Regions from separate parts of the Geomonas oryzisoli genome, predicted to be linked through region 2. Evidence: riboswitches for the same ligand, from Rfam matches in the RefSeq annotation. Region 2 holds a riboswitch; the other holds the start of a gene.
What was found. Region 2 has a riboswitch for S-adenosylmethionine ahead of KP004_RS10025 (trans-sulfuration enzyme family protein). Riboswitches for the same ligand answer to the same signal wherever they lie in the genome.

Region 1 (3,479 bases), 2.1 Mb from region 2:
GTGATCTTCGAGAACGAGCGCGGCGAGGTGACTGAAGGGGCCTACAGCAACCTGATTGCCGTCATCGACGGCACAAAATGCACCCCCCCTCTCGACTGCGGCCTCCTCCCCGGCACCCTGCGCGAGGAGCTGCTGGCCCAGGGGACGATCGAGGAAAGGATCCTGAAAAGGGAGGACCTGGAGCGGGCCGAAGCGGTTTTTCTGGTAAACTCGGTGCGCGGGTGGCGGCAGGCGACACTGTTGGATGAAGAGACTGATGCCGGTAAGTTCCCTCCCCCGGAGGGGGAGGGTTAGGGAGGGGGCACCTTACTGAAGCCCCCCCTCCCAGCCTCCCCCCTCCGGGGGGAGGAGATATGGACCCACTATTAGAGCAAAAACTTAACTATCAGGGAGGCAACGACATGGAAACATACGGTTTTATCGGACTGGGCATCATGGGCAGCGCCATGGCCAAAAACCTCATCAAAGCCGGCTTCAAGGTCAAGGTCTGGAACCGTTCGGCGGCAAAATGCGAGGAGTTCGCAGCGCTCGGGGCGGCCGTAGCCGCAACCCCGGCCGAGGTCACCTCGACGTGTGCCATCACCATCGCCATGCTGGCCGACCCGGCCGCGGCCCACGAGGTCTGCTTCGGCCCGGCCGGCGCCCTGGAGGGGATCGGAGCGGGGCGCAGCTACGTGGACATGTCCACCGTGGACGCCGCCACGGCACAGGAGATTGCAGCGGCAATCACCGCCAAAGGAGGGAGATTCCTGGAAGCGCCTGTCTCCGGGAGCAAGAAACCAGCCGAGGACGGCACCCTGATCATCCTCGCCGCCGGCGACCGCGGCCTCTTCGACGAGGCGATGCCCCTCTTCGAGAAGATGGGGAAGAAGAGCCTGTTCCTGGGCGAGGTGGGACGCGGCGCCGAAATGAAGCTCATCGTCAACATGGTGATGGGGGGGATGATGACCATCTTCTGCGAGGGGCTCGCCCTCGCCGAGAAGGCGGGGCTCGCGAGCTCCGACCTCCTGGACGTGCTCGACTCCGGCGCGCTGGCCAACCCGATGTTCAAGCTGAAGGGGGCCCAGATGACCCAAGGGGTGTTCGATGCCGCCTTCCCGCTCAAGCACATGCAAAAGGACATGCGCCTGGCCGTCGCCCTGGGGGACGCCCTGAACCAGCCCCTGGCTTCCGCCGCGGCCGCCAATGAGAGCTTCAAGAGGGCGAAGGCGCTGGGCCTTGCCGATCGCGACTTCTGCGCCGTGCTGAAGGCCATCAACTCATGAAACAACTGCTTTCCTTTGCGGGCGTAACGCTTTTGACCAGCGCCCTGCTGGACCCGATGATCCAGTCCGGCCTGGACAAGCCGATCCCCTGGCCGCGCGATATCGGGATGTTCCTGGCAGGTGCCGTCTGCCTGTACATCCTGGTCAAGTACCGCAATGAGCTGTAGCAGGGTCGTGAACCTCGGGCACAGTTTGCCGTTGACAAATAACGGCGGCTCCCTTATTCTGCACCGAAAATTGAATAGAAAGACCTGCTTATCTAGAGTGGTGGAGGGAAAGGCCCTGCGAAGCCACAGCAACCGGCCCATTGGGCGACAGGTGCTAAATCCTGCCGAAAGGCGAAGATGAGAAAGGCGCTTTTAGCTATTGTCACACCCGAAAAGCCCCTTCTCACACCGAGATGGGGCTTTTTTCGTGCCGATCCCGGCACCCGAAAGTACGAGAGAGACATGTCCTACGGCATCGTGACAGAACAGATCATCACCTTCGACACCGAACTGCGCCTGGAGAGCGGCCGCATCCTCGGGCCGATCGACATCGCCTATGAGACCTACGGCACCCTCAACGAAGACCGCTCCAACGCCATCCTGGTGACCCACGCCTGGACCGGGAGCGCGCACCTGGCCGGCCGCCACAGCGAGGACGAAAAAAGGGCCGGATGGTGGGATGACATCGTGGGCCCGGGGTGCCTTCTGGACACCGACCGCTACTTCGTCATCTGCTCCAACGTGATCGGCTCCTGCTTCGGCTCCACCGGCCCGACCTCCATCAACCCCAAAACCGGCAAGCGCTACAACCTCGCCTTCCCGGTGATCACGGTGCGCGACATGGTCAAGGCCCAGGCGCTGCTCCTGGACCGGCTCGGCATCGAGAAACTCTTTTGCGTGCTGGGGGGCAGCATGGGAGGGATGCAGGCCCTGGAGTGGGCGACCCAGTACCCGGAAAGGGTCGCCTCGGCGGTGGTGCTGGCCACCACGCCGCGCCCTTCGGCGCAGGCGATCTCGCTCAACGCCGTGGCACGCTGGGCTATCTTCAACGACCCCACCTGGAAGAAAGGGGAGTACCGCAAGAACCCCAAGGACGGCTTGGCGCTCGCCCGCGGCATCGGGCACATCACCTTCCTCTCCGACGAGTCCATGACCGCCAAGTTCGGCCGCCGCTTCTCGGCCCGGGACGGCCAGTTCGACTTCTTCGGCCAGTTCGAGGTGGAGCGGTACCTCAACTACAACGGCTACAACTTCGTGGACCGCTTCGACGCCAACTCCTTTCTGTACTTGGCCAAGGCGCTCGACCTCTACGACGTCGCCGCCGGCTGCGAATCCCTGGAAGAGGCTTTCGAGCCGGTCCGCGCGCCGATCCAGTTCTTCGCCTTCACCTCCGACTGGCTCTACCCGCCGGCGCAGACCGAGGAGATGGTCGAATCGCTCCAGAAGCTGGGCAAGCAGGTGGAGTACCACCTGATCACCTCCGCCTACGGCCACGACGCCTTCCTGCTCGAGCACCAGACCTTCACGCCCATGGTGCAGCGGTTCCTGAACGGAATCGGATCCTAGACGCCACGCGAGCCGGCATCGCGGGTCCGCCCCTCCATCCTCACGAATGCGTTTACTCCTGTAGGGGCGAAAATTATTCGCCCCGTTGGCACCGTTGCCCATCTTGCCATTGACATCAGTCAGGCGCCGGCGGCTGGGCGAATGATTATTCGCCCCTACGGGTGTGTCGATAATTCACCTGCGTTGACCGGGGGGTTCGGCGATAGGTCACCTTCATTTACCGTCGGTGCACACAATAAAAAAAGGGCGGATGATCATGCGATCATCCGCCCTTCGTCGTTTCTTTTCGAAGCGGCGTTTTCGACGCCGCCCGCTCCTGCCGCTACTGCCACCCCATGATGGCGGCCACGTCCTCGTTGAGGACCATGTCCTCGCCGCTTGGTATCACGAAGACCTTGACGGCGGAGTGGTCCGCACTGATCATGACGTCCTTTCCTCCCAAGAGGGCCTCGGCGTCACGTTTCAGATCCACCTCGATGCCGAACTGGCTCATCCCCTGCAGCGCCATGCCCCGCACCGGCCAGTCCTCCCACCCCTCGCCGTAGGTGAACACGATCGCGTCGGGCCTCCCGGTTACGGCGATGTACGCCCCCAGGTACTTCCTCAGCCGGTAGGCCTCCATGTCGAGCGCGAGCTGGCAGCGGGGATCGCCCACCACCGC
Region 2 (3,479 bases):
TGAGCTGGGCGATGTCGTCGGGGCCCGGGTGCACCACGTCGGCGTAGGGGGGGGCGTCCTCGAGCAGATACTTCAGGTCCTCCAGGAGCAGACCATCCGGAACGTCGAGCCGCTCCGGCTTGAACCGGCTCTGCAGCACCACCTTGGCCTGGGTGAGCTTCAGGATCGATTCGGCGCGGCCGCGGTCCGACATGAAATCGACGGGAACGGCGATGGCGCCGCGCATGATGATGCCCCAGTAGGCAACGCCCCACCAGGACGAGTTCGGCCCCCATAACAGCACGCGATCCCCGGGCGCCACGCCCTGACGCGCGAGCAGCCCCGCCATCTTCAGGGAGAGCTCGGAGAGCTCGCGATACGAAACCGCGAAGCGGCGCACGCCGGTTCGGTTCACCAGAGCGGTCTTATCCCCCCGCGGCGCAAAGCTATGAAAAAGATCTACCAGTGTCCGCATCTCTGACTCCCGTAGGCGGCGCATGTCAGTTGCAGCTTTATGAGGTACCATCACAACTTCGAACGAAAAGAAAGATCGGGCGGCACCACCTACTGACACTACTAAACGTCCGCATCATCTTCCCAAGGAAGCATTGTCACACGTGCGCATCGCTTTGGCAACCATGCAGCGCTGCCGAGCAATCAATCGCGGCGCTGTGAGCAACTGCTACGGGCAAGGGAGTTTAACCGAAGCCCGCCGCAAAACCAATCCCAAAACAGAAATAAAGAGCGGACTGAGCCGCAAACGCAGATGCTTACCCCTTTACCGCAGTATCTATGCAACAAAAAAAGCCGCCCCGTTAGGGAGCGGCTTTTAAACCGAATCAGTGCGGATCAGGCCACCTTCGCCTTTGCACTGTCCTTGGGAGCCTTGGCCCCTTTGGTGACCTTGGCGGGCTTGGCCGGCTTGACAGGCTTGGCCGCCTTGGCGGCCTTGGCGGGAACCGCCTTCTTCGCCTCGATGTTGGCCATGCGCACGCCGCGCGCCTTGGCGAGATTGTCGGCCAGACCGCGGTCCAGGGCCATTTTCCGGCGCGCTTCGGAGTAGTTCTTGGCCGCCAGCGGCTGCTTGCCCGGAATGCCGAACTGCTTCTTGTACTCGCCCGGCTTCATGCCATGCGCGGTGTTCAGGTGACGGGCCAGCGTCTTGAAGCCCCCTTTGCCACACAGCATGCAGACGACCTCGCCTTTCTTGAACGCTTCTTTTACTGTCAAGGAAGCTTTGGGTTCCTCTACACCCTCGACAGGTTCACCGGCTTCAAGATTTTTGAGGGCGCTGTGCACTTTGCTGATTTCGAATATAAGCTGATCAGAAGTCATCGGAGTGCTAGACGCATGTGACGCCACGATCTGAGCTGCGATTTCTACCAAAGTTGCCATTGATATCCCTCCATTGATCATTATGTACCTTGGATTATAGTGGCAGGTTTCCAAGCATTGTCAAATCAACAAAATAAACTTTTTATGTATGTCATCCGTGATAGCAAGAGAGGAGGATCAATGACAGGCAATGGGCCTGAGCGTTGTCAGTATCCCCAGAAGAGAAACCGACAGAATGTTCGATTGCCTGAGGTATAAAAGAGAATGAGCCTGTTGCTGCCGTACCAGATACAGAAAGACGCTTTGGTATACCATCCGGCCTCGTTCCGGGTAGCGGAGCGACGTCCCGGCGCACCGGGCAACACTACCTGGGCGGTAGGGAAAAGATTTACCAGAAATAACTTTTATTTTAGTCAACAAGTAGAGTTTTATGGTTGACAAAAGGACAGTGCCTCAGTATTACTAGAGTCACGGATTAAAGCAGCACCCCTGACAACCGAATAGCATAACTTATCCAGAGCGATCGAGGGACTGGCCCTATGACATCGCGGCAACCTCCCCACGGGGGGAAGGTGCCAAATCCAGCGGAACGGCAACGTTCCGAAAGATAAGGAAGTGCGGACCGACAATAGAAAAGTCCCCTTCCGACCCCGGAAGGGGACTTTTTCCATTTGGAGGCTACGATGCACATCGCAACCACTGCAGCACAGATAGGACTCGAGCGCGAGAGCCGGACCGGCGCGGTCACGGTCCCCATCTATCAGACCGCCACCTTCCGCCACCCCGGCCTGGGCCAGAGCACCGGGTACGATTACAGCCGCTCCGGCAACCCGACCCGCCAGGCCCTGGAGGAAGGGATCGCAAAACTCGAAGGCGCGAGCCGCGGCTTCGCCTACGCCTCCGGAATGGCCGCCATCACGAGCCTCATGTTCCTGTTTCAACAGGGAGACCACCTGATCGTCACCGAGGACCTCTACGGCGGAAGCTACCGGCTGTTCGAGAAGCTGTTCCAGCAGTTCGGCCTGAGCTTCAGCTACGTCGACACGAGCGACGTGGAGCTGGTGCGCCGGGCGATCCGCCCGAACACCCGCGCCCTGTTCGTGGAATCGCTCACCAATCCGCTGCTCAAGGTGGCCGACGTGCGGCGACTGGCCGAGATTTGTAAGGGCAACGACATGCTCTGCATCGTCGACAACACCTTCCTCACCCCGTACCTGTTGCGCTGCCTCGACCTCGGCGCCGACATCACCGTCTACTCGGGGAGCAAGTACCTGGCCGGGCACAACGACGTGGTCTGCGGCCTGGTGGCGGTAAAAGACGCGGCCCTCGCGGAAAAGGTCTATTTCCACCAAAACGGCGCCGGCGCGGTCCTGGGACCGCAGGATTCCTGGCTCACCGTCCGCGGCATCAAGACGCTCAGCATCCGCATGGACCGCCAGCAGGAAAACGCCCTGGCGCTGGCCCAGTGGCTTACCCGGCACCCGCGGGTGGGACGGGTCTACTATCCCGGGCTCCCCGACCACCCGGGGCACGACCTGATGAAGCACCAGTGCGGAGGCTTCGGCGCCATGATCGCCTTCGAGGTGACCGAACCGGAGCTGGTGAACCAGCTCCTGATGAAGACGGAGCTCATCTCCTTCGCCGAGAGCCTCGGCGGGGTCGAGAGCCTGATCACCTTCCCGCGGGTGCAGACCCACGCGGACATCGAGCCCGAGAAACTGCAGCGGCTCGGCATCAACCACCTGCTGCTGCGCCTGTCGGTGGGAATAGAAGACAAAGACGACCTGATCGCCGACCTGGCCCAGGCATTCGAAGGAGAGCACGCATGAAATTCGCCACCGAACTGATCCACGGCGTCGACCCGATCGACCCCGAGCACGGCTCCGTAAGCCACCCCATCTACCTCTCGTCGACCTTCGCGCAGCGCTCGGTAGACAGCTTCGGCCGCTACGACTACGCCCGCTCCGGCAACCCGACCCGCGAGGCGCTGGAGGAGGCGATCGCCGGTCTGGAAAAGGGAGCGGTCGGCCTGGCCTTCGCGTCGGGGATCGCGGCCACCGCCTCCACCCTGCTCCTGTTCAAGCCGGGCGATCACCTGGTGGTGTGCGAAGACGTCTACGGCGGCACCTTCCGGCTCCTCACCACCTTGTTCAAGGGATGGGGAC

Region 1: linked by a shared signal. The riboswitch ahead of metX (homoserine O-acetyltransferase MetX) and the one ahead of KP004_RS10025 (trans-sulfuration enzyme family protein) in region 2 are both predicted to bind S-adenosylmethionine.

What each region holds. Positions count from the first base shown of each region.
Region 1 covers NZ_CP076723.1:187,388-190,866, reverse strand. Annotated here, with positions in the region: gene pabB (aminodeoxychorismate synthase component I) at 1-294, shown strand, start outside; gene KP004_RS00810 (NAD(P)-dependent oxidoreductase) at 402-1,265, shown strand; gene KP004_RS00805 (hypothetical protein) at 1,262-1,432, shown strand; SAM riboswitch class I at 1,518-1,616, shown strand; gene metX (homoserine O-acetyltransferase MetX) at 1,715-2,818, shown strand; gene KP004_RS00795 (acetate kinase) at 3,141-3,479, opposite strand, start outside.
Region 2 covers NZ_CP076723.1:2,283,297-2,286,775, forward strand. Annotated here, with positions in the region: gene KP004_RS10015 (AMP-binding protein) at 1-454, opposite strand, end outside; gene KP004_RS10020 (Ros/MucR family transcriptional regulator) at 829-1,374, opposite strand; SAM riboswitch class I at 1,822-1,928, shown strand; gene KP004_RS10025 (trans-sulfuration enzyme family protein) at 1,998-3,143, shown strand; gene KP004_RS10030 (trans-sulfuration enzyme family protein) at 3,140-3,479, shown strand, end outside.